Regions from separate parts of the Desulfosporomusa polytropa genome, predicted to be linked through region 1. Evidence: riboswitches for the same ligand, from Rfam matches in the RefSeq annotation. Region 1 holds a riboswitch; each other region holds the start of a gene.
What was found. Region 1 has a riboswitch for cobalamin ahead of nikB (nickel ABC transporter permease). Riboswitches for the same ligand answer to the same signal wherever they lie in the genome.
Positions count from the first base shown of each region.

Region 2: it holds a riboswitch for cobalamin, as region 1 does, so the genes downstream of both, ACZ449_RS08450 (tetratricopeptide repeat protein) here and nikB (nickel ABC transporter permease) in region 1, are expected to answer to the same signal.
Region 3: it holds a riboswitch for cobalamin, as region 1 does, so the genes downstream of both, ACZ449_RS26655 (ABC transporter substrate-binding protein) here and nikB (nickel ABC transporter permease) in region 1, are expected to answer to the same signal.
Region 4: it holds a riboswitch for cobalamin, as region 1 does, so the genes downstream of both, ACZ449_RS08330 (adenosylcobinamide amidohydrolase) here and nikB (nickel ABC transporter permease) in region 1, are expected to answer to the same signal.

Region 1 is NZ_AP042400.1:4,773,355-4,779,468, reverse strand. It holds gene ACZ449_RS23995 (ABC transporter ATP-binding protein) at 1-709, opposite strand, end outside; gene ACZ449_RS23990 (ABC transporter ATP-binding protein) at 699-1,487, opposite strand; gene ACZ449_RS23985 (ABC transporter substrate-binding protein) at 1,510-3,081, opposite strand; gene nikC (nickel transporter permease) at 3,216-4,028, opposite strand; gene nikB (nickel ABC transporter permease) at 4,038-5,018, opposite strand; cobalamin riboswitch at 5,143-5,324, opposite strand; gene ACZ449_RS23970 (hypothetical protein) at 5,429-6,114, opposite strand, start outside.
Region 2 is NZ_AP042400.1:1,409,377-1,418,125, reverse strand. It holds gene ACZ449_RS08490 (STAS domain-containing protein) at 10-312, opposite strand; gene ACZ449_RS08485 (ATP-binding protein) at 284-730, opposite strand; gene ACZ449_RS08480 (ABC transporter ATP-binding protein/permease) at 1,027-2,709, shown strand; gene cobO (cob(I)yrinic acid a,c-diamide adenosyltransferase) at 2,715-3,248, opposite strand; gene ACZ449_RS08470 (hypothetical protein) at 3,305-3,487, opposite strand; gene ACZ449_RS08465 (ABC transporter ATP-binding protein) at 3,527-4,780, opposite strand; gene ACZ449_RS08460 (FecCD family ABC transporter permease) at 4,777-5,820, opposite strand; gene ACZ449_RS08455 (nucleotide-binding protein) at 5,857-6,672, opposite strand; gene ACZ449_RS08450 (tetratricopeptide repeat protein) at 6,731-7,345, opposite strand; cobalamin riboswitch at 7,678-7,860, opposite strand; gene ACZ449_RS08445 (TonB-dependent receptor plug domain-containing protein) at 7,921-8,749, opposite strand, start outside.
Region 3 is NZ_AP042400.1:5,298,919-5,307,667, forward strand. It holds gene ACZ449_RS26625 (DUF3842 family protein) at 432-854, shown strand; gene ACZ449_RS26630 (NTP transferase domain-containing protein) at 915-1,877, shown strand; gene ACZ449_RS26635 (xanthine dehydrogenase family protein molybdopterin-binding subunit) at 2,053-4,170, shown strand; gene ACZ449_RS26640 ((2Fe-2S)-binding protein) at 4,167-4,634, shown strand; gene ACZ449_RS26645 (FAD binding domain-containing protein) at 4,628-5,446, shown strand; gene ACZ449_RS26650 (SAM-dependent methyltransferase) at 5,546-6,403, opposite strand; cobalamin riboswitch at 6,628-6,809, shown strand; gene ACZ449_RS26655 (ABC transporter substrate-binding protein) at 7,072-8,064, shown strand; gene ACZ449_RS26660 (adenosylcobinamide amidohydrolase) at 8,099-8,749, shown strand, end outside.
Region 4 is NZ_AP042400.1:1,368,413-1,377,161, forward strand. It holds gene ACZ449_RS08305 (MerR family transcriptional regulator) at 1-729, opposite strand, end outside; gene ACZ449_RS08310 (hypothetical protein) at 960-1,964, opposite strand; gene ACZ449_RS08315 (ABC transporter substrate-binding protein) at 2,343-3,575, shown strand; gene ACZ449_RS08320 (GTP-binding protein) at 3,566-4,255, shown strand; gene ACZ449_RS08325 (ATP-binding cassette domain-containing protein) at 4,285-5,310, shown strand; cobalamin riboswitch at 5,423-5,608, shown strand; gene ACZ449_RS08330 (adenosylcobinamide amidohydrolase) at 5,774-7,300, shown strand; gene ACZ449_RS08335 (hypothetical protein) at 7,655-8,536, shown strand; gene ACZ449_RS08340 (4Fe-4S binding protein) at 8,526-8,749, shown strand, end outside.

The DNA of each region.
Region 1 (6,114 bases):
CCGCAAGCACCTCTACGATATTGCCGAGATACATAATGGCGATGCGATGGCTTATCTGCGATACCAGGGCCAAATCATGACAGATAAAAATCATGGACAGATTCTTTCCCTGTTGTATTCTGACCAGAAGTTCCATAATTTTTTCCTGCACAGATACATCCAGTGCACTGGTCGCCTCATCACAAACGAGGATTTCCGGCTCAAGCGCCAACGAACGGGCAATCCCGATGCGCTGGCGCTGCCCGCCGCTCATATTGCCGGGATAGCGGTCGGCAAAATCTTCCGGCAACTCAACCATGCGCAAAAGTTCTCCGACCTTTTTCCCGGACTCGCTGTCTTTTATCATATTGAAATTGCGCAACGGCTCGCAAAGGATGTCTTTGGTCTTCATCTTCGGATTGAAAGCCTGCGTCGGATCCTGAAACACCATCTGGATATGTCGCCGGCTCTGCCGCATACGCTCTCCCTTAAGCTGCGTAAGATCCTCGCCCCGGTAGCAGATCGCCCCGCTCGTCGGCGGATACAGCTGCAGGATCAGTTTTACAAGCGTGCTCTTGCCGCAGCCGCTTTCACCAACAACACCAAGTGTTTCTCCCTGATACAGCGACAGCGATACGTCATCGCAAGCTGTCAGCATGCGCCCGTCAGAGACCGGGAAACGCTTTACAACATGCTCGATTTCCAGAATTTTTTCCATTTCAGCCGACATATCTTTTCCCTCCGACCTGCGGTACGGCATCTAAAAGCTCTTTTGTATACGCCGACTGCGGCCGAGCGATAACATCATCCGTTCTGCCAGACTCTACGATTTTTCCTGCTTGCATGACGATCAGCTTATCCGACATATAGGCTGCCACACCGATATTATGTGTAACAATGACGATTGCCGTTTTATCCTTTTGGCAGATCTCCATCATTTCCTTTACCACTTGCGCCTGCGTCGTCACATCCAGGGCCGAGGTCGGCTCATCCGCCAGCAGCAGGCGCGGTTTAAAGAACATGGCCATGGCCACGCCGACCCGCTGGCGCATGCCGCCGCTCAGTTCAAACGGATAGCTCTTCATAATATTGTCCGGATTGGGCAAGTGCATCTTCCTGAGCATGTCCTCTGCTGCCTTGGCTGCTTCCCTTTTCGTCAGCGGCGAATGCTCGCGGATATACTCTACGAATTGGCTGCCGATACGCCGGATAGGGTCCAGCATATTGCCGCTGTCCTGAAAAACCATGGCAGCCTTTGTGCCACAGAGACGGCGCCACTCGGCAGACGTATTCTCCAATATATTTTTGCCTTCAAAGAGAATTATCCCGCCGCTCACACGGCCCTCATGTGGCAGGCAGCCAAGGATTGCGCGAATAACTGTTGTCTTGCCGCTGCCGCTTTCTCCCACAATCGCAAGGATCTCGCCTTCATCGAGCGACAAATTCACATTTCGGACGATTTCATATTCGGCGTAGGATACCGAAAGCTCCGATACCTCTAGTAACATCTCAGATCTCCTTCACGTGATGTTATTTTTTTGCCGGTCTAATCTTGTGGGTCAGCCAGTAATAATCGGACGGATACATCTTCGCGCCTTCGATCGAAGTTGCGCTGATGATGTTGGTTTCCGGATACCCCAGGAACAGAGCCGCGCCATCGTTCAGGATAAGCTGCTGAATATCAATGATGAGCTGGCGCCGTTTTTGTCGGTCGAACTCTGTGGAAAGCTGCGCAAACTTCGCATCCAGGGCAAGATTGCTGTAGCCGGAGCCGTTCTGCGGATTATCACCGTTGTTATTCGTTCGCCAGTACCAGTTTAAGAAAATTTCCGGATCGCCGGTATTGGCCGTTGTTATGTTCGAAATCAAAAGGCCATACTCGCCGTTAATCCCCATTTTATCAATCAAGTTATAGTCCACCGATTTGATTTTTACATCAAAACCAACCTTTTTCGCATCCGACTGTACGGCCTCCGCATAAATCGGCAGTTCCGCGCGGCTGTTGTACACTACAAAATCCACAGTAAGCTTCTTGCCGTCCTTTTCCAGTATGCCGTCGCCGTCCACATCCTTCCAGCCTGCTTCTGCCAAAAGCTGTTTAGCCTGCTCGACATTGTAGCTGTTCGGGTCCCTGAGCTGGTCGAAGCCGTAATCCATCGACGGCGGTACAGGGGCCTTGCCTTCGATAAAGGTTCCTTTCAAAATAACCTCATTATATACCTTTCTGTCGCAGGCGCTGATGAAAGCCGCGCGAACCTTCGGATCGCCCAGGACGCCCTTTTGATTAATCCGTGCCAGTACTGTGCGCAGCGAGGAAATTCTGTCGACATGGAACTTAGCAGTGTCGTTAAAGAGGTTTATGTCACCAGCTGCAATGTTAACCGCCATGTCCACCTCGCCGGACTGCAGCGCCATTGCCCGTGTGTTCGGATCGTCAATGGACGGGATTTCAACTGCTTCATAGGGCACTTCCCCGTCCCAGTAATAAAGGTTTTTTACCAGAACCGCTTTATCCTTGACGAAGGAATTACACATATAAGGACCGGTGCAAATGGGACCTTCCTTGGCAAAATTACGTCCCGCCTCAGCCGATACATCGACAATCAAAAAGAGCGGGTCGGCTAAGAATCCCGGCATATTCGGCTCCGGCTTTTCCGTACGGATCACAAGTGTTTGACCGTCAGCCGTCATGTCCTTATACTTAAAAAATGTCATTGCGCGTTTATTCTTGGCAAAGGCTCTTTCCAGCGAAGCCTTGACAGCTGCTGCATCCAGCGGTTTTCCGTTCGAGAATTTCACCCCGTCTCTGATCTTGAAGGTCCAGGTCATGTGGTCAGCACTGATCTGCCAGCTTTCAGCCAGCCAGGGTGTTACATTCATCTTCTCATCAAATTTTGTAAGGCTTTCCCCTATACCATAACGCATAACTACCCAGCCAAAATAATTTTCTGTCGGTTCCAGTGAATCTGCAAAATTTGTCACACCAATTCTCAGTGTCTTCTTGTCTGTTTCCTTTTTACTACTGCCGCCGCAGCCCGTCATAAAGACCGCTGCCATACAAATAGTAAGCAGCACGCAAATAATTTTCCCCAATTTTTTCATAAACCTCATCCCTTCCCATATGTTTATCTTAATCGCTGAGTCAAGACTCCCGCCTCTACAGGCGGCGTCAGTTCAGGTGGAGTAGACTCTCCACCTGAACCCCCGATGTTTCAGCTCTGCTGAAACGAGTTCACTCAGTTTGTCCGCTGTGGGTCCATGATGTCGCGCAGGCTGTCGCCCCAAAGGTTAAAAATTGCTACGACTATCAAGATCGCAGCCCCCGGATACAGCATCAGCCAGGGAGCCGTCTGGATATGCTGCCTTCCTTCATTGAGCATTAGGCCCCATTCCGGTGTCGGCGGCTGTGCACCAAAGCCCAAAAAGGACAAGCCTGCCAGTTCCATAATCATCGTACCGATATCCATGGCAGCCGTCACGACAATAGTCGGCAGGATATTCGGTAAAATATGGCGCCATAGAATATGTAGCGGTCTTGTCCCAGTGGTTACGGCCGCCGCGATAAAATCACGTTCGCGCTGCTTCAGCGTAAGGCTGCGTCCCAAGCGCGCATATTTAGTCCAGCTCACTGCCGCCAGCGCCAAAATCGTATTCAGTATATTGCCGCCCAGCATGCCGGCAATGGCAATAGCCAGCACGATACCCGGAAAGGCAAGCATCATATCCACCATACGCATAAGCACCGTATCCACCTTGCCGCCCGAGTAGCCTGAAACCACACCGACAGACGTTCCGACCCCCGCAATAATAACTACCAGCGACAGCGTCATCATCAGTGAGGTCTGCGTCCCGTAAAGAATGCGCGACAAGCAGTCGCGCCCGAGCTTATCCGTACCGAATAAATGCTCCGCCGACGGCGCCTGCAGCGACTGCCGCATCACCGCATCATATGGGTCATAAGGCGCCAACCATGGCGCGAATAGCGCAAAACCGGCAATCAACAGAACTAAAAACGTATACAGCCCGAACAAGAACTTGTCCTTTGTCAAAAACGTCACTCAGCGTCCTCCTTTCCGCAGCCGCGGATCAAGATAGGTATAGGAAATATCGACAAGCAGATTAATCCCCATATACAAAACAGCAATCCAGAGGACAAAGCCCTGTACTAAAGGATAATCACGCATCTCAATGGCGTGTACGGCCATCTTGCCGAGTCCCGGCCAGGAAAAGACCATCTCAATAACAGCCACGCCGCCCAACAGCCAGCCAATCGACAGTCCCAGCAACGTAATGAGCGGCAAACAGGCATTTGACAGCACATGCCGCCAGAGAATCTTCCGCATGGGAAATCCCCGCGAACGTGCACCAATGATATACTCCTGCCCCAGTTCCTCCAAAACCGCCGTACGCACCTGCCGCGTGTATTTGGCCGCCATCGCAATGGCCAGCGTAAGCGCTGGAAGCACCATCCGGTCCAGCGACACTACACCGCCTGCAACCGGAAAAAGCCTCAGCTTCAGCCCCAAAACATACAAGAGGATGAGTCCTACCCAAAAGCTCGGCATGGATACGCCTAAAAATGAAATTCCGCGGATCAGATAATCAACCGTGCGGTTTCTATACACGGCGGAAAGAATCCCGCAAGGTACTGAAATCAGGAGCATCATCACCAGAGCCGAGCCTGCTAGCACCAACGTTCCCGGCAGGCACTGCCAAAGGCGCTCAACTACCGGCATCTTCGCCGAGTACGACATACCCATATCCCCTTGCAAGACACCAGTAAACCAGCGGATATACTGTATATGAAAAGGCTGATCCAAGCCCAGCTGTACCCGCGTCTCCGCAATCGTTTCCTCCGAAACAATGGTATCGCCTACCTCCAGCAGCATCTCTACCGGATCTCCCGGCGACAGATACATCAGGCAAAATGTTAGAAAGCTCACACCGATAAGAGCAATCACCATTTGTACCAAGCGATGTACAATCTCTTTTCGATTCAAAGCACCATCTCCTCTAGTAAAAAATAAACTCCCTGCCATAAAAAGCAGGGAGTGATACAGCAAAGTGAAATAAAAAACTCCTGGTGTAAAACCAGGAGTGAATTCAGTAAAATACGCATATAGCACTTAACTGTAATCCCCTCCCCATACCACGTGGGTGAAAACGGTGATTGTCAGATAGGCAGTTCTCCTGGCTTCGGATCATGGCTTGCTTAAACCTTCCCAAGACTGTTGTCCCAGTGGTATACCTTAAGCTTGCTCCCCGTTACAGTGGCGGGACCGCGCCGGCTTTTAACCGGTCTTCCCTATTAAGCCCAAATGGGCACCTAACTCAATATATTCAGTTGTCTGTTAGAGAATATAATATTCTATATTTTTCCAACCATATCATTGGTCGACATAGAACGTCAATGATTATTTCACAACATTCACCATCAGGTAACTCACGCTTACAAAGCGAGGCTGGCGGCCAGCACCACCATTGCAAGATAGACGACAGTACCCACTACAGTAACAATAACTCCCAACTTGACGCCAAATATTGAAAGATTTGTTGGTAATACGCGAGATACAGCATCATATATATTATGAAAAAAGGACGCCACCAAAAGCGTAAAGATTATCTCCTCTGCCACCAGTGCACCGTTTTGTAGCAGCGTTCCGGCAACACCTATGGCCGCAATCATCGTAGGTATACCCGCCAAAATGACCAAAACTCCGGCTGCAGTCAAATTGACCTTGTGTAAAACAGGGGCAACACCTGACAGAATCCCGTTAATATTATCTGTATGCATAAACAGCGCGAAAACAAACGTAACCGGCACAAAAACTACAGCTATATCCCAAAATTGCCAAAAGGCCGTCCTAGCCGCAGCTACCAGATCGATCTTATCGGCTGTCGCACTGGAAAATGCCTGCTGATGTTCCGAATGGCTGGCGTCATCTTGTCGGAAGTTAATGCGATTCCATAAGATGCCAATTACTGTTACAAGAGTACTCATGCCAATGTTTATCGCCATAAATGCCATACCCAGTTTCCAGCCCAACCCGGCGATCAAAGCTGGACTGAAATAAAAGATAGTGAAATAGATGCCGGTAGGCAACGAACCCATCAGATAAACAGCAATGATGCCAT
Region 2 (8,749 bases), 2.3 Mb from region 1:
CTGGTTCAGTTACTGCATGTCAAATACCTTGTTCAAGCGAGTTAATTCAAATAATTCTTTTACAAAGCCAGTTGCACCGCTAATAACCAAGCTGCCACTACATTGTCGTGTCCGCTTGTGGATAGAAACCAAGACACCTAGACCAGAACTGTCGATATAGTCAACCTTATTCATTTTTATGAGAAAATGTTTTTGTCCTTCTTCCATGTGTTTAATGAGTTTTTCCCTCAGAACCTCTGCTCCTTCAACATACAACCCACCAGACAAATCAACGATAACTTGGTTATTGACAATATTGGTATTGATTTGCATTTAATAACTTCCCCCTTTTTACAACTTTATGTTCAGATGCAATTGACGAAATGTCTACTTTTTTCACCAACACTATTTCGCTAGGTTCTGATGTAAAATAATACTGATCCACGCAATGTCTGATAATTTCCATGCCTCGTCCACTTTCACGTAAACCGTCTTCCTTATTTACTTTAGCTGGCACAAAACCTTGTCCTTCATCACGGATAATGACTCTAACTTCCCCATGCAAGTTTTTTATGGTTAACTGTACTTTTTTGGTCTGATCTTGCCCATTGCCATGAAAAATAGCATTATTCACAGCCTCGTTGATCGCGACAAAGAAGAGTTCAATTCCTGTAACCCGCATTTCGGTCAATTGTTCGCGCACCGCTTCACGCAATTTTGAAAATTCTTCCACTGTGGAAAAGCAATACATACCACTCACCTCTTACATGCTATTTTCATGAAGCATATAAAAATAGCATGAATCAACAAAAGAACTTCTCTTGTAGCCTCATGCCACCGTTATACATAACTATAACCTCGAATATTGTCAAAATGTCTTCCTTTAACTACTAATTATTAGTATATCTTTGTTAACAGAACACTGTCAAGCACATAAAACCTTAAAATGTGTTTTTGTATATCTCTCATAATAGTCGCATATACATACCCTACCTGCCTTTTATGGAATGGTAACTTATGACGAGAGGAGCAACTATATTGATAAGAATGGCCCTTACCTATTGGTTATCAGCAGCGGGTGGAAAGGCATGGATAGTGACACTTTTTCTAATTGCTTGTACAGTACTCATCGTGCTGCTCAACATGCAGATCAACAACTGGCAAGTAGAATTTTACAGTCACTTACAGCGGCACAGCTTGTCCGGTTTTTATGATGCTTTAGTCCAATTTGTCCTGCTGTCTGCAATAACAGCAGGCACTTCAGGTTGGCAAACTCACTTTAAATTGCTGCTTCAAATACGCTGGCGCCAATGGCTAACGGATAAATATATTACACTATGGCTAAACAATCAAACTTATTTTCGTATGAATTTCATCGCAAATGCTGTAGACAATCCCGACCAGCGAATCAGCGAGGATATCAATCTATTTGTCACTCATTCTTTGGACTTGGCTACCGGATTGTTGCGCCATATAGTAACCCTTATCGTGTTTTCTAGCGTTCTTTGGCAACTATCAGGGGAACTACATTTCTCTTTGTTTGATACCAGTGTTGTTTTACACGGATATTTAGTTTTGTCTGCCCTGTTCTATTCGGCTTTGGGAACTTGGTTAACACTGGGAGTAGGGCGTCCACTCATGTTTCAAAATAATATTCAACAAAGTAACGAAGCAGATTTCCGGTACTCTTTAGTACGGTTAAAAGAGCATGGGGAATCTGTTGCGTTATATAAAGGTGACAAACAGGAAAAGGTAAATTTACTACTGCGTTTTGCCACAATCGTTACTACTTATCTTTCCATAATAAGAACGACCCGAGCCATTACCTGGCTAACTTCCGCTTACTCGCAATTTTCAATTGTCTTTGCATTTTTGATTGCAGCTCCCCGATATTTTAATGAAGAATTGCAGCTTGGCCAATTATTCGAAATATCGGGGGCTTATTGGTATGTACATTCGGCTCTATCTTATATCATTGAGAGTTTTGGAAAAATTGCTCAGTGGCAGGCTGTAACAGACCGATTAAATGAATTTTATAACCAACTCATCAAAACAGTCTCATATTCTAAGAAAAAACCAGTACCGCAAGCATTCTGCAAGCACAATGCTTTGATTATTAAAAATCTTTCAATATTCACTCCTGGCGGTCACATTCTCCTTAACAAGCTTACACTAGAAATTTATGCTGGCAACAGTCTGCTCATTACCGGTCCATCGGGCTGCGGCAAAACGACAATACTCCGAACGTTATCAGGCCTCTGGCCTTATTTCGACGGACTAATATCTTTCCCGCAAAACCATGCCATGCTGTTTCTTCCGCAAAAGCCCTATCTTCCAGTCGGTTCATTGCGCAGTGCTATTTTATACCCGCATATGCTTGACACCTCTGATGCAGTGCTCAACGAATGCCTAACATTATGCCAACTAAGTGAATGTGTTCCTCATTTAGATATCCAAGCAGACTGGTCAAAAGTTCTTTCATTGGGTGAGCTCCAGCGCCTTTCCTTGGTCCGAGCGATCTTGCATCAACCTGAATGGCTTTTCCTGGATGAAACCACCTCGTGCATTGATAGTCAAATGGAACAAGTTATGTATCAGGTACTGAAAGAAAAACTGCCTGCTTCAACAATTATTAGCATTGGGCACAGGGATACACTAAAAGCGTATCACCGACAAATCGTCGAGCTAAATGGCACCGGCATCTGGCATTCTACGCACAGCAACCTGTAATTACTTTAGAATTCTATCCCCTTTTGCGCCGTTATACCCTTTTTATAAGGATGCTTAATTTCTTTTATTTCGCTGACCAAATCTGCCCTGTCAATGATTTCCCGCCGCGCTTCGCGCCCGGTAAGCACCAAGTGCAAGGACTGTGGCTTGTTTTCCAGCAACTGAATTACTTCGCCCACAGGAACCAGTCCGAACATAATGGCATAGTTGATTTCATCCAGGATAATCATGTCCCATTTACCGGACATGCTTTCCGTTCTCGCTGCATGGAACGCTTGAGCGGCAGCTTCTTGGTGATTAGCTTCGGCATCACTGGTAGTATTTCTCACAAAACCTTCACCTAGTTGCCTGATAACAAAATCTTCCCCCATTCTCTCAGCAGCCTGTAATTCACCATATTTCCAGTTGCCTTTGATAAATTGTAATATTAATACCTTAAGTCCCTGCCCCCAGGCTCTCATTCCCAGCCCCAGTGCTGCTGTTGTTTTCCCCTTGCCATTCCCTGTGTTTACAATAATTAAACCTTTGGTTTCTGACATAATAATAGTCCTTCTTTACTTATTTTTTTTGCAATCACTGATTGCAGGAACTGAATTCATATCCAGCATTTTTCCTGGAGATAAGCCATCTGCCTGGCCTTAAAACACCCCTCCAAATACTGTGGAGCAGTTACCTGTAAGGCATTCTTTTTCAGGTAACTTATCTTAGCAGATTTATTTACTTGCTCTGAATGGTCAGTGTCATCTACCGGCCAATTCTTGGGAATATATTGACGCATATCATTTTGCCCTCCTGCTAATTATTGTCCACGCATCTGCTAAAATTCTCCGTCAGCTATCTGTGCGGCAAACTGCATAGAGTTTAGAACAGTCACCTGCGGCAATGTAAGCAAATCACGGTACAATTTGGTTGCTTTACCACCGGTAAAATCGCGTTCTTCGATAGCTGTATCTTCAATAATAATAAGTTTTGGGGCAGCAAATGCCGCCTCAAGATTAGCTAAATTTTGTTGACCATAATACAGATTGCTTAGCACTGTAAAATCAGCAGCAAGCATTTTTTCTCTGTTTTCTCTTCCTTGTATTTTATCAATAACGCAAAAAGGCTGGCCGACTATTGCCTGTATGCCAAAAGCCAAAGCTACATCAGTATCAGTATCGCCTTGTTGAAAAACGCCGCCGCTTAAGGTATATGCTTTTTCATGCAGCAACCGCATAATAGTCCCGGCAGAACCGCCGCCACCAATCACGTGGACAGACGGTTGCCGTGTAGTAGTTCCGGCAGCTTCATAGGTATGAATATCTAGATTGCCTGTTACTTTATTAACAAAAACAGCTGAATGCAAGCCATAAGCTTTTTCCAGGTTCTCGGTAGTGATGACTTCTTCCGGTTTACCGTCAGCAAGTATAGTACCACCAGCCAATAAAATTAGACGCGTACAAAACTTAGCAGCCAGTTTGATATCATGGGCAATAATAAACACCATTTTGCCCTCTTGGCACATAAGCTGACAATAGCGGAAGATTTCTTCCTGATACACCAAATCCAAACTGGCAGTCGGTTCATCCAGGAAGATTAGCGGTGTCTCCTGCGCCAATACTTTTGCTAGCAGAATCCGTTGTCTTTCTCCACCAGATACTTGTCGCACCGATTTATCAGCTAAATTCTCGACGCCGGTAAACGCCATATACTTTTTAGCAATTTCATAATCCTCATTTTCCTCATTCTGCCACCACTTCAAATAAGGGTAACGTCCTGCCAATACGATTTCTAGCGCAGTAAATCCAAAACCAATATTTACTTCCTGCTGCATATAGGCAATAGTACGTGCCAGTTGTTTATCGCCCATAGTATGTATTGACTGTCCAAAAACCTGGACAGTTCCGGCGCTAATGGCTCCCAGGCCACGTAATCCACGGAGCAACGTACTTTTCCCCGCACCATTAGGACCGATAATAGCAACAAATTCGCCAGGCTTAACTGCCAAAGAAATATCCCGCAAAATAACATTATCACCAATAGTAACACCTACGTTAGCGGCTGCTAACGCTGGTTGACTACTTGCATTCATGACAGTCCCCCTCCTTTCTGGGCTTTGCGTAGCAAATACAAAAAGTAGGGCGCACCTAGTAGTGCGGTCATAATACCAACCCGAACCTCAGATGGTGGAATCACCAGTCGCCCCAGTGTATCACAGGCCACCAGAAATAGCCCGCCCGCCAAGGCACAGGCAGGTAATAGCGTCCGATGCTCTGGCCCAAGCAAAAGACGCATAATATGGGGAACCACTAAGCCCACAAAGCCGATTGTACCACTAACACATACAGCTGTTGCGGTTGTCAATGCTGAGATAACTAAGAGTATTAACCGAAAAACTGCTACCGGAACCCCTACAGAACGTGCTTCTTGGTCCCCTAAAACCATAATGTTGAGATGTCTGGCCAATAAAAACAAAATAAGAATACCGATAATAATTGGACCAGCGGCCAGATAAACATGTTCCCAGCGGCGGTAATCCAAGCCCCCTACTACCCAGAATAAAAACTCCCGTAGCCGATTCTCGTTCATGAAGGTAAGTATGCCTGAAGTCAGAGCTCCCATTAGCATGCTTACGGCAACACCAGCCAATAGGAGCACCATCACCGGTATTTTGCCATCCCGCATGGCTAACGCAACTGTCAACCCGACTGCTAGTAATGCACCTGTCAAGGCAAATACGGGCATGTAAAAAATTCCATTAGCTGTCACCCCTAAAGCAATCGCAATAACAGCCCCAAGCGCCGCGCCGCTTGATACCCCGATAATTCCCGGGTCAGCCAGCGAGTTACCAAATACTCCTTGCATTACGGCTCCTGCTACCGCTAGGGCTGCTCCTACCAGTAGTCCTACCAAGGTACGCGGCATACGAATATGCCAAATAACGGAAGTCTGTTCAGGAGTAACACCAGTCCCGTCTAGGCCTGGCAAGTGTAATTGCTTCCCGATAACTGTCATTGCCGCATCAATCGGTACACTAACCTGACCCCAGGCCAGCGAAAACAAAATGACTATCAGTAATAGTACAGTCATCCCTGCAAAAAACGCAGCTTTATTTTTAACCCTGCCTGTCATAATGCAGATCCCCGCTTGCTGACTGTTGTCGCCTGTTTAGTCATCACCATAAGCAAGCACCAACTCCTCTAATTCGGTAAAGGCCATCGGGGTTGGCACACTTAGCGCTGTATTCTCACAAATGAAATCGGCTAATTGCCGATAAATAGCCGCCTGCGGCGAAGCTGCCGCGAATTCTATTACTGTCTTACGATGAATCTCGGCTTTATTAACCGTGCGTTCCCTGGGAATATAGGCTACTAGGCTAGTATTTAACCTTTTCGCAAATTCCTGAAGTAATGCTTGTTCATTAACAATACCCCGGCTGTTGCCAATAATACCACCAAGCCGCACTGGCCCCCGGGAGGCATAACGAGCTACCCCTTTGGCAATATTATTGGCCGCATACAGCGACATAAGTTCACCAGAAGAAACAATATAGATATCGGTTGCATAGCCTTCCCGTATGGGTACAGCAAAGCCGCCGCACACCACATCGCCCAGTACATCATAGAGAATAATGGCATCCTCAGGTAAAGCTTGCAAGTCTTTCAGCTTTTCCAATGCCACGATGATACCGCGTCCGGCACAACCTACCCCCGGTTCAGGCCCGCCTGCTTCCACACAATGTACGCCGCCAAAACCAGTATGCACAAGTTGTTCCTTCTTTACCTCTTCTCCGTATTTCTTAACCATATCGAGGACAGTCTGAGAACAGACCCGCCCTAATAAGAGCCGTGTCGAATCATTTTTGGGATCACAACCAATTTGGCAGACCTTGTACCCACGTTCAGCCCAAGCCGCAGATACATTGGCCGCTGTCGTAGATTTCCCAATACCACCTTTACCATAAAAAGCAATTTTTTTCTGCATATTCTTTACCCTCTCCTATCATACTACTATTGAAATTAGCATCTATTTCCTGTTAGCATTATGGCTCTACCCCAAGCGTTTTTAGCATTTTTTTTGCTACCGCAATGGCTTCTTGCGTTTGTTTATCTGCCGGCACATTGGCCAGTAAACTTTTATAGGCTGCAATAGCCTCGACATTTCGTTCCAACTTTTGATAACAGACTCCTTTAATCAAATAGGCTCCTGCATGCTGAGGTTGAACGGCAAGAACTTGCTCTACGTCGCCGATACCAAGCTCATACTGGCCTGTATAGTAATAACATATCCCGCGCCGGAAGTGAGCCTCAATATCATAGGGAGATATGTCAATAATACTGCTATAATCAGCCAGTGCTGCTTCATACTGCTTGGCTTCAGAATAGCTCAGTCCCCGTGCTGCATAGGCCTGCACATTTTTCGGATCTAGTTTGAGCGCCTGCGTATAATCAGCTATTGCTAGCGTAAGCTGATTATTACTCGTATAGGCTTTTCCCCGTTTCACATAGGCTGCCACATCATTCGGATTAGCCGTAATAGCCTTGGTGCAAGTGGCAATTTGCTTGGCATCAGCATCTTTTTGTTTATCGGCAGCAAAACCAAGCGATACATTGGTCATAATGAAAGCAAAAACAAGCAATAGAATAATTTTTTTCAACAAAAACACCTCTTTCAGAAATTTGTATACAAGGGGGTTAATTTTTTACAAAAACCTTTAATCCCGAATATATAGTAACGCTGCTCAGCGCTCTAAGAAAAAAAACTGCGGGTCATAATAGACCCGCAAACATGAAGGAGTTTAGAAGAATGGAACTAATAAGAAACTCCCGGCTACCGTGGGCAGCCGGGAGGATTTCTACAGCATAAAACCAAATAAAAACTCCTGGTCTATGACCAGGAGTAAATTCAGCAAGGCAACATAACTTACTTGGAATAACTCCAAGATAAGCAGATGCAACTGTAATCTCCTCCCCATCACTCGTGGGTAAAACGGCGATCTTTAGACAGGCAGTTCTCCTGGCTCTGGATCATAGCTCGTCCAAACCTTCCCAAGACTCTCGTCCCAGTGGTATATTCTTGGATTCACTCCCCATTACAGTGGCGGGACCGCGCCGGTGTTACACCGGTCTTCCCTATTAAGCCCCTAAGGGCACCTGACTCAACTATATTCATTTATTTCTAATTTTAGCACTCTTTGGCAGGTATTGTCAAATACATTCTTACAGGACTTGTTTAGAAGGTATACTTGTAGCTTACTGTCCAGTTAAACGGCAAATCCAAATTCTCATATTTATTTACAGAATTATCACGGTCAAGTATATTATATAAATTCAAAATAACTGATTGGTTATGTTCCGGCTGATAGTTAATTGTGGCATTTAGCTGGATGCGATCTGGAACATCACTAATGTCTCCATTGATTCTGTAGTAACTTTCTTCACGATCACCTAAGAATAAGAAATTAAGATTAGTCAGCCATTTGTCTTTATTGTAAGTTACGCCGGCGGTTGTTTGTATTCTGCTGTTACTTTGTTCCCAAGAGCCACTTTCATTATTTTCCGGGTTAGAATAACTAAACCCGATATTATATTTCCAGTTATCATTAAGAATTTTTACATATTCTGCTTCAATACCGGTGTTACGAAAATCTCCCGCGTTAGTCATATAGTCAGTATTGTCTTCATTCTTTTTCCAAACAAACTGATCTTTTATATCCATATGATAGACTGCTAATTTCAAAGACTGATTTTTATCAATTATCTTTTTTAGCCCCATTTCATAATTCCAACCTTGTTGGGGTTTTAAGCTGTTGAAATCAGCATCTTGTTTTGAAAAATATTGGTTTAGCGCTGGCATTTGAAAGGACTTGCCGATATTAGTATACCAGGAAGTATTGTCATTTATTTTATAAAGTGTCTGGATTTGTGGCAAAAAGACATTTTCGGTTGTCGCATAATCATCAATAAAATGCCCCCGCAAGCCTAGTGTTGTACTAAACTTAGGATTAACAGCATAGGTATAGGACCCATATACAGCGAGACTATTGCGTAAAGCATTTTTA
Region 3 (8,749 bases), 530 kb from region 1:
GAACCAGTACTATAATAGGTGTAAGTATAGTTTGTAATGCTAATGATTTTAGATAATTCGTACTATGTCTTGACATATAAAAGTGAATTTTGGTACAATCAGAGTAATGAAGGTAGCTGAAGCTGCTGAATACCGTATGAAGTACGGTTGTTTGTTTCCATAACAGAAAGTATAAAAATTTCTTAAAAGCAGGCCGTGGTTTCTTTATGTTGAACGACTTGTAAATAACCTATAATGTGAAATGTAGCCATGAAGGTTTCGTGTGAAGCGATTTTCATGGTTTTTTTCGTTCTCCAGATGGAAAGTATAACTTTCCCTGGATTGAACGACTATACCCCTAAAGGGCACAGGCGGCTTCTGCAGGGATTTGGTTGTTGTTAGCCGAATAGATATGGCAATCGTCCAGTTTTACGGAAGGTGGTAAAAAAGTAATGTTAATTGCAGTTATTGACGGAATGGGCGGAGGCCTTGGAGTGCAGCTGGTTACGCAGCTTTCATCACAACTCGGGCAAAAAGCAGATATTATTGCGCTGGGAACAAATGCGTTAGCAACCAACAATATGGTGCGGGCGGGAGCTATGCGTGGTGCGACCGGAGAGAATGTTGTTGTTGTCTCTATCCGCAAAGTTGATATAGTAGTAGGGCCAATTGGTATTATAATTCCTAATTCCTTGATGGGCGAGATTACGCCTAAGATTGCCGAAGCTGTTGCTTCATCTGATGCGCATAAAGTACTGATACCGGTTAATCAACAACACTTCGATATAGTTGGGCTGGAAACCAGGCCACTGGTGGTATCTATTAAAGAAGCTGTGGCGAAAGTAAGTGAGCTTGTTCAAGGTAAGTCCTGGTAAGATAAAGTAAGCTGTCGAGTCATCAGATAAAACAACCCATGGTGGGTAAGGGGTGTTGAAATGACACTGCCTGGACAAAGTAAGCAGCATAACTGTGAAAAAAAAGAAAAACAAATAACAGGCGGCCTAATCGTTGCTGCTGGAAAAACTTCAGCAGGAAATGAAGCATGCCCACTGCTCAAAATTGGCTCTATTTCTGTAGTGAAACGAATTGTTTTAACCTTCCAGCAGGTTGAAATTTCACCAATTGTGGTAATTACCGGGTATAGAGCGGAAGAAATCGAACATGATTTAGCTGATTATGGGGTTATATTTTTACGAAATCCAGAGTATGAAACCTCGCAGATGTTTGATTCTGCCAAAATCGGACTGGATTTCTTACAAAATAAATGTGATCAGGTATTATTCAATCCAGTAAATATTCCGCTGTTTACACCAGAGACAATTCAAAAGATGATGGAATGTGGTGAAAAGGTAATTTCGCCATCGTATCATGGAAAAGTCGGTCATCCCCTTATGTTATCTTCCAAACTGATTCCTGGCATCCTCAAGTATGCGGGGAATAGGGGAATGCGAGGAGCCATTGAAAATATGGGGGTTGAAAGACAAGGGCTGGAGATAGAGGATGAAGGTATTCTCCATAATACCGATGACATTGAGCGGTTAGACCAACTTTTAGAAAAACATAATCACCAGATATTGCATCCGTTTGTTAGGATTAGTATTGAAAAAGAATCTCTATTTTTTAATTCAAGGACAAAATTGCTTTTGATTTTGATTCAGGATACACATTCGGTGCGAAGTGCCTGCAGGCGTATTGCATTGTCTTATAGTAAAGCCTGGAATATGCTAAACGAATTGGAACAAGAGTTGGGATATGCAGTTGTTGAAAGAAAACATGGCGGCAGCAAGGGCGGAAAAACGTATTTGACAAATGAAGGTCTGAAATTTCTGGAGAAATATCAGCAATTTGAACAAAATATACGCCAGTATGCAAAAAATGAATTTGATAGATTATTTTAAAAATCAAAATTGTATAGCAAGTTCTTTTGACAAAGAATTTGATGAAAATATCCTCCTATTTTATAATGATTATAACAAGTGATTGTTAAATTATTACAAAATGGGAGGGTATTTATGTTTACCCTAACTATCAATAGGAACGATGTAAAAAAAGTTGAGGTAGAGGAGGCCCAGCATGGAAACAATCAGTAAATCTGCTAAGAAAAAAGATCATGAAGCGAAAGTAAGCGGCCAGGCTCTTTATGTGGATGATCATGTAATGGACAATATGCTTTATGGTAGATTATTGCACTCCGCAAAGGCCAAAGCACGTATCACTGATATTATTCTGCCAGCATTGCCGGAGGGCTATTTGGTTGTTGACAAGAATGATGTACCTGGTGTAAACCGCGTGGCAATTATCGTTCATGACACTCCGGTTTATGCTGAGGATACTGTTGAGTATATTGGTGAGCCGATTTTGATGGTTGTCGGTCCGGATTTTAAAGAAGTCGAGAGAATTTTGCATGAGGTTGTTGTAGTATATGAAGAACAAGTTCCAGTTCTTGATATGCGTAAATCAGATACTGCTTTTTTCAAGTACAATTATGCCAAAGGCGATATTGATACGGCGTTGGCAGAAGCAGATCGTATTTTCATTGAGACATTCCAGACTGGTTATCAGGAACAGGCTTATCTTGAAACACAAGGGCTGATTGCAGAGCCGCATGATGGACGAATGACGGTACGTGGTTCGATGCAGTGCCCCTATTATGTGCATGCTGCAGTTGCCCAAGCATTAGGCTGCGAGGGAAAGGCTGTTCAAGTTATCCAGGATGTCACTGGGGGAGGCTTTGGCGGCAAGGAAGCATTTCCTTCCATGCTTGCGTGTCAAACCGCAGTAGCGGCAAAAAAGGCAAACAAGCCGGTTAAGGTCATATTTGACCGGCGCGAAGATATGGAGTTTACTTCAAAACGCCATCCATCCATTTGCACCTATAAGGTAGCGATTAAAAATGGTGAAATTACAGGTATGGATATTGAAGTGTTATTCAATAGCGGTGCCTATACTACTCTTTCTGCCGTTGTTTTGCAGCGGGGCTTGATTTGCGCAAATGGTGTGTATCGTGTGGATAATCTGAGGGTTGCCGGGCGGGCAGTTAAGACAAATACAGTGCCTTGCGGAGCCTATCGCGGTTTTGGCGCACCGCAGACTTTCTTTGCAGTAGAGATGGCCATGGCTCATATTGCCAAAGAACTGGGCATGGATTCTCTGGAACTTAAAGAAAAATATATTGTTAAACAGGGGGATGTTACGTCTACCAGCGGTAAGTATCATTTCCATGTACCTTTGCCTGAAATGATTCAGCGGATTGATGAGCTTACCGATTATCGCACCAAGCGCAAGCTGTACCAGAATCAGACAGGACGATACCGGAAAGGTATTGGCATGTCGTTGTTCTACCATGGCTGTGGGTTTACGGGCAGTGGCGAGCGTGACATCATTAAGGCTGTTGCCAAGATTAGAAAAAATGCAGATGATACGGTAGAGGTTCTCACAAGCAATGCAGATATAGGTCAAGGTCTCAAAACTACGTTTTGTAAAATTGTTGCAGATACCCTGGGTATTTCGTATGATCAGGTATTCATTGATAACCCGAATACCGACCGTGTGCCAGATTCAGGCCCGACTGTAGCCAGCCGTTCCTTAATGACAGTTGGTGGATTGCTGCAGCGAGCGGCAGAGAAGCTTAAGAAAGAATGGCGACCTGGCGAAGAACAAGTTATCGAAGAGCATTTTGTCGAGCCTGATTTTGTAATTCCGTTTAATCTTGAAGAATTTAGGGGAGACGCCTATCCGACCTATTCCTGGTCTGTTAATGCGATTGAAGTAGAAGTAGATACACTTACTGCTACTACCGAGATTTTGGGAGCATGGGGAATCTTCGATGTTGGTGTTCCTGTTGATATGAATATTATATTAGGTCAAATGCAGGGCGGTTTCCTTCAAGGGATTGGTTATGCCTCGATGGAGCAGATGGACTATAACGATAAAGGCAGGATTCGCAATAACAGCTTTAGTGACTATATTATTCCGACAGCGGTAGATGTGCCCAATCTGGTGACTGAAATCCTGAACAATCCATATACCCATGGTCCCTATGGAGCAAAGGGGGCTGGTGAACTTCCGCTTGTTGGTGCGGCTCCAGCTTATCTAGACGCGATGGAAAATGCGCTTGGTGCTCCATTGAATAAGGTGCCATTCACACAAGAAGATGCCATGAGCATTTTACAGGAGGCGAATAAGCGATGATAGAATTTATTCTTAACGGTCACTCGGTTACATCTCTTGCCAAAGAAAATGCGCGGTTGCTTGATGTGCTACGAGCTGAATTTAGCCTTACTGGTGTAAAGTGCGGTTGTAAAGAAGGGGAATGTGGTGCCTGTTCGGTTATTCTTGATGGCAGATTGGTTAACTCGTGCATGGTAGCCATGGGCCACATTGCAGGCAGTACGATTATGACTATTGAAGGTTATCGTGAAACAGAGCGCTTTGCCGCTCTGGATAAGGCGTATGCTGCTGTCAGTGCGGTGCAGTGTGGTTTTTGTATTCCAGGCATGATTCTTGCTTCTGAATGTATTCTAGCCAAGAATCCCAACCCTACCGAAGCAGCGATTCGCGAAGGTATATCAGGTAATCTTTGCAGATGTACCGGGTATAATGCCATCGTCCAAGCGATTCAGAGTGCCGCAAAGGAGGGGCAAGGTTTATGGTAAATAGTTATCAGGCAGCATCGTTGAAAGAAGCCTTGGAGATTCGTGCAATAAAGACGGTTATCCCTTATGGTGGGGGTACTGATTTGATGCTTGAACCAGATGAAAATGCAAACTATTTATTCCTGGCTAAAGTACCTGAGATGAAAAATATAGTGGAAGATAGCGAGTATATCCGTATTGGGGCCGCGTGCACGTTTACTGATATTATGGAAAGTGAACTGGCGCCTGCTATTTTAAAGAAGGCGGTATCGCAGATTGCGGCACCGGCCATCCGCAACCTGGGCACTGTTGGTGGCAATATCTGTAACGGTTCACCTAAGGCGGACAGCGCACTGATTTTTTTCGCGACAGACGCTAAACTGCGTCTTGTTAGCAGCCGGGGCGAACGGGTGATTCCTATTACGGAGTTCTATCTGGGTAGAAAGAAAACGTCCCTGCAGGCAGATGAACTGCTTGTAGAAATTCTAATGAAGCGAACCGGTCTTAGTAATTACTATTATAAGAAGGTGGGTGCAAGAAATGCTTTAGCAATTTCTCGAGTATCCTTTGCGGCCATCTTTGACGTTAAACAAGGGAAGATTGCAAGCTGTATGACGGCATTCGGTGCAGTCAGCGACGTTATCATTAGGCGAGCAGATATTGATGCTATGTTTATCGGTAAGACGATTGATGAAGCAAAGAACGTCAAGGAAGAGTATCTTACTGCCTATGCGCAGGCTATTGTTCCTATCAGAGGTAGAATTTCGGCAGAATACCGCAAGGCTGTTTGTATGAATTTACTGCGTGACTTTCTTGCAAGCAATGGAATTTGATTTATTTTCTAGGTAATAAAAAAACACCCTGCGGGTAAAGTGAAAATTACGAACCAACACTTTACCGCAGGGTGTTTATATATGTTGTATAGTAGTGGGCTATTCTAAAATAGTTGTTTTACGGTCTGCACGCCACCAAAGCACGCCGATTGTTGTGTTAATCAGTTCAGTACAATAATCCTCAACAGCCCGATTGGTCATAAACTCGGTAATTTTAGCTGTTGTTTCTGGGCCTTCCAGTCCAAACAGTGAAAAATAGCTGGTGTAGTACTCAATCATGTACGCCAGGGTTTCCCGGTAGCGCTCGCGGTAACTGTAAAACTTGAGGTTCGGGAGGAAACGTTCATTATAGAGGATATTAAACGGATACTGAATGTCAAAGGCCATATGCTCAGGGGGTTCTCCCATGAGATGTTCCCACAGAAGAGAGCGAACCTTGATATGGTAAGTGCCGGCAAAGCCGATAAGGCAACAGACGCCGGTTGACACATCATTCATTTTCATTAAGCTGTCATAATCATTGATGGCAGTCGTATTGGCCGCAAACACGACATCATAGGCAGGTTCAGATGGGAAATCGAGCCAATCTGCCTGCTGCGGCTCAATCCGGCATGTAAGCCCTTCATGTATGGCCTCGGATTTCAACATCGCCAGCATTTGGTCGGCTGTGTCCAAGCCGGTAACTTGTCTGACCTTGGAAGCCAGGGGCAATGTATAGGTACCGGCACCGCAGCCTATATCCAGTACGGTGCTGAAGGGGCTGATCACCTTGTCGGCCACAAGACCTTCAACAATGGTATTATAAATAGAACGGCTCTGGCGGTTGCGCAGTGCATGTTCTTCGGCGAATGAATTCCAGAATTGTTGCCAGCCCTGTTTATTGCTATAACTGGGAGCATAATTAGAGGTATCTCGTACCTCCTGCCAGGCAGCTGTCCAAAACTTAGTATTACACATATATTTTCACCTTCCTGAAATGCAATTAATAAAAAAGGCATGAACATCCAAGGTAGCATTTCCTCAGGTTTCATACCGGAATTTCGAATCTTCATGATTCAGAATAGCTACTTTAACTATAAATTGTTTCGACATAATTGTCAATTATAGTTATTGTTCAGATGAAAAGGAAAAGACATAGAACTTGACAAGTATTTTCACAAAGGTATATACTGAATATGGAAAATAAAATATTTGAGGTAGGTGCCCAACTGGGCTTAATAGGGAAGACCGGTTAAAAGCCGGCGCGGTCCCGCCACTGTAACGGGGAGCAAGCTTAAGATACGCCACTGGGATGTATTTCCTGGGAAGGTTTAAGCAAGCAATGATCCGGAGTCAGGAGAACTGCCTGTCTGACAATCACCGTTTGTTACCCACGAGGTTTGGGGAGGGGATTACAGTAGGCGTTTTGTCGACTAGCTGATTCACTCCTGGTTTTTGACACCAGGAGTTTTTTATTAGCATTAGCTTACTGTTTGTTTATTACTCCCGACTTTACGTGGTCGGGAGTTTTGCTATGTGTATCCATTTTTTCTCAATAAGCAGGATAAATAACACGGTTGCACTGCTTTGGCGGCAATGATGCTGCACAGTATCTGCTGAAGAGACAACCTACAGGAGATGAAGCTATGACAATGGTAAACCTAGCTAAGCGGTCATTCCTTCGACTGAGTATGCTTGTGGTTTTAGGACTGCTGCTAGTATTCACAGGTGGTTGTGCCGAAAAAAATAATAGTAGTTCGCCTCCAGGCGAAAGTGCAGCCAGTTCTGGGGGTTACGAAGTAGTAGATAGTACTGGCTATGTATTGAAACTTCCGCAAAAACCCCAGAAGATTGTGTCGCTTTCTATTAGCACTGATGAGATTCTTATGGCTCTGGTAGTCAAAGAGCGTATTGCGGCCTTGACGCAGTTGTCTGGTAACAGTGGCGTATCGAATATTGTTGAACAAGGCCAAGCGATTCCTAAAAAAATACAGGCCAATGCCGAAAGCGTTATTGCGCTTCAGCCAGACCTTGTAATTATTCCAGACTGGCTGCCGCCAGCGCTAAGCCAAACACTCAGGGAGGTAGGCATTCCGGTCTATGTCTATAAAACCGCAACCACCATTGCCGAAGTCAAACAATCGATTACAACAATGGCTCATGTTGTTGGCGAAGAACAAGCCGGTGAACGGTTGGTAGCCGAGATGGAAATTCAACTGGCACAAGTTAAGGAGAAAGTACGGCAAGTTCCTGCAGGCAGTCAGCCGGTAGTTATCCGGTTTTCCTTGATGGGTGACGGCGGTGGACAAGGCAGTACTTTTGAAGATATTTGTCGTCAGGCCGGGGTATTAGAAGGTGCGGCGTTGGCTGGACTGCATAGTGATGAAGTATTGTCCAAAGAACAAATTGTCAGTGTTAATCCAGATGTAATATTGCTGCCTGTCTGGGATTATAGTGGCAAAACAGATACGAAGAAGTTCGCAGAGGATGTACAGAATGATCCGGCATTGCAGTCGGTAAAAGCTGTTCGCAATAAAAAAATGATTGCTGTGCCTGACAGACACTTAACTTCTACTTCGCAGTACATTGTGTATGGCGTACAGGACGTAGCTCGGGCTGCTTATCCGCAGTATTTTTAGGTCAGAAAAAATGAAGTGTACGAGGAGCAGTAGCATGAAACTTTGTACCTTATCTACTGGCGATATTGTTTACCAGTATTATAAAAGTATTGTCATTCCATTTGAGCAACCACGCAAGGTAATCAGCACAGCAATTGTTAATGGGGGTTACCGGGAGGATTTGACAGCTGTGTTTAATAATGACTGTAATCCTGGGGCTGGGATGGCCTGCACCCTGCGTGCGCTCACCTACCAGGAACATATCAAGCTTATTACCGAAGAAATCGGCCTGGACCCGGTGACAACGGTTGGGATGGAGACCGCGGCCTCTATGCAGAATGTTGCTATCCATACGGCATGCTATGAAACCCTGACAGTAACCGCCATTGTTACCGGCGGTATTGAGGTCAATGGTGGGCGGGTCGGTGATCCAGCAGACTACTTTCAGCCTATTGATAAAAGTAGTGTGGAAAAACCTGGAACTATCAATATTATTCTGGTCATTGATGCTGATTTGCCGCCAGGCATTATAAGCAGAGCGCTGGTTACCTGTACGGAAGCCAAGACGGCGGCCTTGCAAGAACTCATGGCAGGCAGCAATTACTCGACCGGTTTGGCTACCGGTTCAGGTACAGATCAGACAATTGTCATTGCTAATCCTACCTCGTCGCTGTACTTTGAGAGCGCGGGCAAACACTCGAAGCTG
Region 4 (8,749 bases), 2.2 Mb from region 1:
CAGATTATTCAACTTAATAAAGTCAAGCAACTTTTTGATTGCACTTTTGTAGTTGACGTGGTAACCGTCAGGAGTGGCAATTTTAGCATAGAGTCCTTTCGGTTTGATTAAAGCCTTTGCGTATTCGTCAGGATGTGAGACCCGAGTGAAGATCTGTGTTATTGCTAGATAGTTTTCTGCCAGCAAATCTTCTGGTGTCAAGATATAGCCCATAAAGTATTCGTTAAAAATTTCATTTTTTGCGAAGGGAAGATTGTGCTCAGCAATAAGCTTAATCTGATCTTTCATTGAGCCCTTCAATGCGGAAAAATTGTCTGCCACAAAATATTCTTCTTCACAATTTTCTAAGGTAATACGGTTGCTTCTGATTTCTTTTGCTTGTTTTAAGCGTTCCACATTAACACGAAGATTGTGCTGGTTGCGTTGCAACAATTCAATCTGTAACTCGTATTCCAATGCTTTGTTGGAAAAGAGCCTTTGGAGAGAGTCGATATTGCGATTATTGACATAATTGCTTATTTCTTTTAAAGATACTCCCAGTTTGCGTAAGGTAATGATGATTTCAAATATAAAATATTGATCAAGAGAATAATAACGATAACCATTATCTTCAATAGAAGAAGGAGAAAATATCTTGTTTTTTTCATAATAGAACAAGGTTTGCTTGGATATTCCGAATAGCTGCGCAAATTCTCCAATTGTAAAATATGATTTAGATTTATCAGACATGATAAAAATTCTCCTTGACTCTACTACAAGCATATAGTTTATTATTACCTTCCTATAGGAAGGTGTCAAGCTTATGATGCGGTATGAATAAATAAGGAATAAATCTATAAACGGCGCAGGCCAATGTCGCCCTCAAGGCAGAGCAGGACGCAACGAAACAAATCAATCATGAGTCATTCTTTTTTGGCGTCACACTTAATAGTACAATCCATCTGATCCAAGGGGTGATTTTATCGGTAAGCGGTAAAACTACATGGTTTTATTGTAGTAGATCGCAATATAGGACGTTGTTGGTGAAAATTAAATTCTGCGTTATATCGTTTGATTAAGTCTGAAAAAGCAGCGAGCATACGAAAAGAAGATAGTTCTTCCCTATAATTTTCAAAAAAATTGCTCGTTATAAGTTGACGCTGAAAATGTTTGATTAATCCGAATTGACGAGTGCATATTTCCCATTGAGTTTTAGAGGTTATAGCATTTTGGTCTGCCAGCAACCTCGTGATATTTTGTTTGTTACGATTATCTGGCAATGTTTGAAGAACCCTTATAATGTGAAAACCATTTTTTTTATATATTGGCTCGATATGTTTTTGAAGTATCCTTATTCCTTCTTTTAATGAACGGTCTGAGTTAATTCTGGCAAAGCTCCATCCATTAAACATGTCTATAAATACATGGACATATAAGCTTCCTTTTTTCTCCAACCTTTTTCCGAAAAGGCATTTATAAACAATAAGTTCACCAGGCCGGTTCGGGCGCACGGCACGATCATGTAATTCAGGGTGCATCTTATAGATGAATTTTAGTTGGGTAGCATTTAGTTCGGAATTACAACTTAAAAATAGCCGATTTAACAAAATATTGCAGATCACTTCACGATTAGTAAAACCACACTCTTGTTTTAGCCGACACAAAGTATCCATTGTCATAGTGGGGATAAGTTTACGAAGTTTGTCATGAAGATGAAAGTCATTTAAATTTGGATTACGAAGGCAAATATTAATTAGTTGGTGGTGCATATCTGTAAGTTCGTGTTTGGGTTTGGCAGGGAAAGAACGTACTTCTCTGTTTAAAGTCACCGTTCTTTTGTCATTTAAAGTATTTGTCTGTAGGTTAGCTATGTTGTTTTTTTGAACTAAATGTGACTGCGAACAAGCATCGACCAAAAGAACTTGAAACCCACTTTCTGCTTTTTTGTAATTAAATAATGATATTGCCGAACCACTGATCGTCATGAATAATCGCCTCCTAATAGAAGTGCCGGCGCGGAGGTATAACCCATCCGGCCGGCACTTCATTGTGACACCAAGCTAAAACTAACAAAACCAAACTATATTTGTCTATGGTAATAATTATATATTAATAAGTTACTATCATCAATAGATAATACAAACATAAACAAATAAAAGCAAACAAAAAGGTAAAATGATGTTGGCATTGACGTGACTTCGGTTTGGTTGTAAGATGAATGCAAGGATATTCCATAGGTGAATTTCAAAAAAAAAATACGCTGGTACAACGCAGTATCAACTGGTGAAAGCAAATGCTTTTTTCAGTTGATTTTTTTTATTTGTTAGCTGGCAAGTATTTAATAACAGTCTGAAGGGTGAGTGATGATGTTGATTGAGCTAGACTTGACAATTTCTCAAATTCTTGAGATGTATCCCGAAACTCGCGAAGTTTTTATCACGAACGGATTTCCTCAGTTTGCTGATAAGGAAATTCAGAGGGATTTGGGAACGGTACTGAAATTGAAAACTGCACTAAAAAGCAAAAATCTAAATGTTGATGCATTCATAAAACTACTTGAAGGGAAAATTCATGAAGTCAGGCAATATTCTAAACTGTCGTCATCTGTAGTAACTAAAGGGAAATGCCTTGATTTACTTGCGCTTTTGCCTTGTCCGCTGAAGGTTCCTTTGCAGGGTGAACTTCAACTAGTGCTGAATCAAATGCGGATCGAGAAAAGCTTAGACCTACATTATACTATTGATACTTCGGCCAACAAATATGTTCACTATGAAGAGTACATTCCTTATTTTGAAGATCCAGATGAAGTTCCGGATATTATTTTAACAACAGGTTATGAATTTTTGCATGAAAAGTTTGTTGAGCGATTTGTTAAGAATGGGATTTTTCTACAGGCAACCGGGCAACAGGTCAATTCGCGCTTTACTTCGGCTCAGTTGCTTGACCCACAAGGCCATTTCTTTGTATTAGCAGTGAATGCATTGGTAATGGTCGTCGAAAAAAAACGGTTGGGCAGTTTACCGGTTCCGCGCACTTGGAGTGATTTACTTAATCCTGTATTTGAAAATCAAGTTGTGATGCGTGGTCATGGGGATATTTTCTGCGATGCTTTGCAGCTTTATTATTACAAGGACTATGGCAATGATGGTATTACAGGACTGGCACGAGCGGTACGCTATGGGTTACACCCAGCCCAGATGGTGAAAGAACTAAACGGTTCCCGCAATGGATTGCCACCGATATATATTATGCCGCGTTTTTTTGCTGAAACACTTAACGGACACAAGGATATTGAAATTATCTGGCCGTCAGATGGAGCGCTTGTTTATCCAGTATCACTTTTAGTCAAAGCTAGTAAAGCAGTAGAACTGAAAAAGTTGGTTGACTATCTGACTGGAGCGCAAGCGGCCCGCGTTTTCGACGAGGCATTCTTTCCTTCATCTCATTTGCAAGGCGGTAGAAGTTTGGCGGAAAGCGCTAGTTTTAAATGGGTAGGTTGGGATTATATCAGAAACTGTGGAATTGAAAGGCTACAGCAAGAGTTAAATGATCGTTTTCTGGACGCGTGGCGTGGAGGGTCTTCAGCATGCAGTTAGTTACTGTTGCCGGACCACCTTCAGCCGGAAAGACATCTGTTTTACTCAGAATAGCCGAGACGTTGCAAAAACAAGACAAACTACATTTGGGTGTAGTTAAATTTGACTGTCTTTCTACCAGGGATCAGGAGTTATACCAAAATAAAGGGATTCTTACGCGAGTTGGATTATCTGGTAACTTATGTCCGGATCATTTTTTCATCAGTAATGTAGAGGATTGCCTTACATGGGGAATCAACAGGGAACTTGATATGTTAATAACCGAGAGTGCCGGTTTGTGTAATCGTTGCTCACCTCATATCAAGGGGGCGCTGGCCGTTTGTATTATAGATAATCTAAGCGGCATACACACTCCCCAGAAGATCGGGCCTATGCTGAAATTCGCCGATGTGGTTATAATCACAAAAAGTGATATCGTTTCACAGGCAGAACGGGAGGTGTTTGCTTTTAAGGTGCGTCAAGCTAATACGGGAGCAGTGATTACCCATGTCAACGGCATTACTGGTCAAGGTGCGTTGGAAGCGAGTCGTTTATTTCGGGAAGCTGCAACATTCGATAGTCTACAAGGCTGTTCTCTTAGATTTACTATGCCGGCCGCCACCTGTTCTTACTGTTTGGGGCAAACACGAATTGGTGTAGATTTTCAAATGGGTAATGTAAAAAAGATGGATTTGACTTAATTAAAGACTGTAGTTGGAAGGGATTTGTTATGAAGGAGCAATTTGGAGAAATGAGGGTAGGTCAAATTCTAAAACTATATCCCTATGCCGAAGATTTTTTTTCAGTTTTACCGGTCACACCAAATCCGAAAGTTACTGTGACTGAGTTTTTATTGGGAATAGAGGACGAGGTGTTACAGGATTTAGGTCAGGGTCCAGAAGATTTGATCAAACGCTTTAACGAGTTTATGCGGCAAATGGAACAAGTAAAAAAGGTCGTTGATCCAATTAGGTCGATTACAATTATCGGCGGGCAGGATAAGTGTGGTAATGCGGAAGATGTCTGCCTAACGATACGTGCAGGTGAAATTATTTGTATTGTTGGTCCTACCGGGTCGGGGAAAAGCAGGTTGCTTGCTGATATAGAATGGTTAGCACAGCGGGATACACCGACAGGTCGCAATATTTTAGTAAATGACCGTATACCGGATGCGGAGTGGCGTTATTCCACGCAACATAAATTGGTTGCTCAACTCTCACAAAATATGAATTTTGTTATGGATCTTACAGTGAGTGAGTTTTTGCAGATGCATGCCGAAAGTAGAATGGTGCAGGATATTGACACCGTTATCTCCAATGTAATCAACCATGCGAATCGTTTTGCGGGAGAGCAATTTTCCACAGATACTCCAGTTACCTCCTTGAGCGGCGGACAATCACGAGCACTAATGATCGCCGATACTGCCTATTTAAGTGCTTCACCGGTTGTACTAATTGATGAGATCGAAAACGCTGGTATTGATCGTCAAAGCGCACTAAAACTTTTAGTGGACAAGCAAAAAATTGTTCTCATGGCTACTCATGATCCCATTTTAGCGCTGATGGGTAATAGGCGCTTGGTTATCAATAACGGCAAAATTAGTAAGATACTAACTACTACGGAGAGCGAACGGCGCAATCTTACAATTTTAGAAAAACTTGACCAACAGTTAACCAATGTCAGAAATGCACTCCGTTACGGTGAAAGTATTGATAGGCTGCCCGAGACTCTTATCGGTCTTGGGGAGAGAAAGTGATTAAAAAGGATATGCGTACCCTATAGGAAGGTCGCCCTAATTGTTACCAACATTTATGAAATATTCTTGACAATACTTGACACGAAGTTATATTATTATACTGATATAATAACTACATACTGTTGAGCCAGGTGCCCTGAGGGGCTTAATAGGGAAGACCGGTTGAATGCCGGCGCGGTCCCGCCACTGTAATGGGGAGTAAACCCAAGGTATACCACTGAGATGCAAAGGTGTCTTGGGAAGGTTTGGGTGAACTACGATCCAGAGCCAGGAGAACTGCCTGTCTGTCAATCACCGTTATTTACTCACGAGCGATGAGGAGGGGATTATAGAGAACGCTTTTGGCCGCTATAGTAAGCTGGTTACTGGCATCGATAGCTCTATTTAGATTCAAAGCCCTTTCCGTATGCCGGAAAGGGCTTTATTAGGTTTTGCTACTATTGTTTGTGAGGGGAGGAAGACAATGAAAAAATGGTTACAAGGGCTGTTGGTGGTTATTATTTTTTGGAGTGGTGCTATTCCCTGTTTTGGCAGTGAACAGATACCTGTTTCTACCTTATCAACCGGGGATAAGGTGTATAGGCAGGGTACCAGTCTTATTGTGGCTTTCAGCGCTCCACGGGATGTATTGAGCACTTCACAGGTAAATGGCGGTTTCCGGCATGATCTTAAGGCAGTGTTTAACCATGACATGAAAAGTGCTATTGGTGTAACGGGCGCAAACTACCCCCAATATATGCAGCAAGTGGCCGGGCAGCTGGGATTGAATCCCGGCAGGGTGACCAGCATGGGCACGGCTGCTTCTATGGAGAATGTTGCTATACAGTCTGAAAACTATCAATCGCTTACCGTAACCGCCATTGCTACAGGCGGTGTGGAAGGTAACGGCGGGCGGGTAGGCGACCCGGCCGCGTATTTTACTCCTGGCAAAAAGCCGGCAGCATATAAACCAGGGACTATTAATATTATGTTGGTCATTGACGCCGACCTTCCCGCCGGTACTATGGCCAGAGCGCTCGTGACTTGCACCGAGGCTAAAACAGCTGCCTTGCAGGAACTGGTAGCCGGCAGCCGGTTTTCGACCGGATTGGCCACCGGCTCAGGGACGGATCAGACTATGGTGATTACTAACCCCGGTTCGCCTCTCTATCTGGAAGACGCAGGCAAACATGCCAAACTGGGTGAACTAATCGGCCGCACTGTCAAACAAGCTGTCAAGGACGCCTTGCTGCGGCAGAGCGGTTTATCCCCGCAAAAACAGCATAGTATGCTGCGGCGCATGAACCGCTTCGGCGTAACCGAGAACAGCCTGTACCAACAGTATCAGGAAGAGTACGGGACAATTGACAAACAGCGTTTCTTAGCATCCCTGCGCCAACTGGAAAAAGAGCCGGCTCTGGTGACCGGTACGTCGCTATATGTTCACCTGCTGGATCAAAATCAGTGGCAATTGCTGAGTACAGATGAACTGGCTAGGGCCGGCAATGATCTGCTCTTACTAACCGCGGGAAAGTATCAGGTTTTATCCCCCGCAGTAGCTACCGGCGAAATGACGGCTGATGTCCGGGCATGGTCGGCGCTGGTTGTGAAGATTGTGGCGGACCGGATCGGACAGGTGCGTAGCGGTGAAGCGTTGCCGCCCGTTGTTTCACCGCAGGATATACAACGTTCAGCCGATCAATTCACCGAATCCATGCTTACTGGCATTAACGAGAGTGATTACACAAGCTTTTCGGCAAACTTCGATCAGAAAATGAAAAGTAGTTTGCCGGAATCTCAGTTCCGGCTGCTTAGCCAGTCGGTTAAACAAAAACTTGGCAATTATGTTTCTAAAGAGCTGGTTACTACCGAAACTAGAGAACCGTTCACCATTTTTACTTACAAAGTGAAGTTTGTGAAAGAAGCATCTGCTATTACCGTGCGCACCGTTTTGACGGAAGAGGATGCTAGACTTTTGGTTGTAGGTTTTTGGCTGGATTCTCCGATGTGAAAGCAGGAAAGCAAAAGGACGGTTTCTGTATAAGCAAAATTTGAGGTGGATAGACGGAGTGTAACAGATTATATAATCCGCGAGCGATGGGAAGGGGATTTTTTATATCCATGGGTGTTACATTTGGTTATTCCCTGTCTCCTGAACTCTGTTTAGGAGATTTTTATTTTATCCGATGACCAAGTTGCTCTAAGACTCCCGCTTCTACAAGCGGGAGTTAAGAGCAACTAAGTCCCTGGATTAGTTCGACTAAACTTCAGATGGGGTTAAAAACCCACCTGAAGCTAAGTCTCACTTTATCTGTATGTATCCTAGGGGATAAGTTTTACCCCTTGGAGGGGAGAGGGGTAAAACTTGTTATTTTACAAAAAATATTGCATATCCGGGCTTACTCTAGCATGTGTTACTTTACTAATCCTGCTGTTTTTCCAGGCCAGCGCAGAATGCTGCAGTCCGGAGGATAGGGCTTTTCTTTGGCTGGAGTATGGCACGAAAAAAGATGAGACCGATGGATCGATAACACAAACCATATATATTACAACTACTGCAGCTGTAATCAACCTTGCGGAAATGAAAGATTTATCCGCCTATTATTGTGACGGGCGGCAAACTGGTGAAAAACAATATTACCGGATTCCTATAGAACAGCGTGATGGCCGTTATTTCCTGCGGGTCAATGCTGCTTCCCAGTTTCTGTATCACGTGTTTGTCACAGGCAGCTGTCAGGGAGAACATTTTGTGGCGCAAACAATCTTTCCCCTATATGCGGATGGAATCGACAGGAAGAGGGACCAAGACCTGCTGGAAAATCCCAAAGATCTCCCGGCCATTGAATTGAACTTAGCCGGCAATCCGTACAGGACGCTGACAACAGGCCAGATGATTCAATTACGGTATAAGTCTGGTCAGGCTGTACGGGAAATGCAAATCATGGATTTGCGAAATAAGACTTCGGCAATAATTTTGCCGGATGCTGCCGGTGGATTTTCTTTTACCCCGTCCCATGATAAACGCCTGGATAATGGCGGCTATAACGAATATAAGGAGATCATCGTTTATGCAGAAGAAGTCATCGGTAATGAAATCTATAAAACCTCAATGAACCTTCTCATGCGCCGTTCATTGACCGCCCACAACAACCTTGCCCAGGGAGTGCTGCTCTTTTTTTCTGTTATGGCCGTTAGTATCGCCATTGTATTATTTCGTAGAAGGAGCTTTAGGTATAATGGTAGATAATTTACGTTTACTGATTCAAAATTTTATGTTTGTTTTATGGACCTATGGCGGCCGGATCGGACTTAACTTTGGCTATTCAATACCTTGTTTTTCCTGCCCTTATGTTCCCGGCTGCGCAGGCCATTGTTATCTCATGACATTGCAGGGGCAATGGGGATTTGCATTTTATTTTCCAGAATTGCTTTCCTACAAAGGATTTAAGGTAGTGTTGTA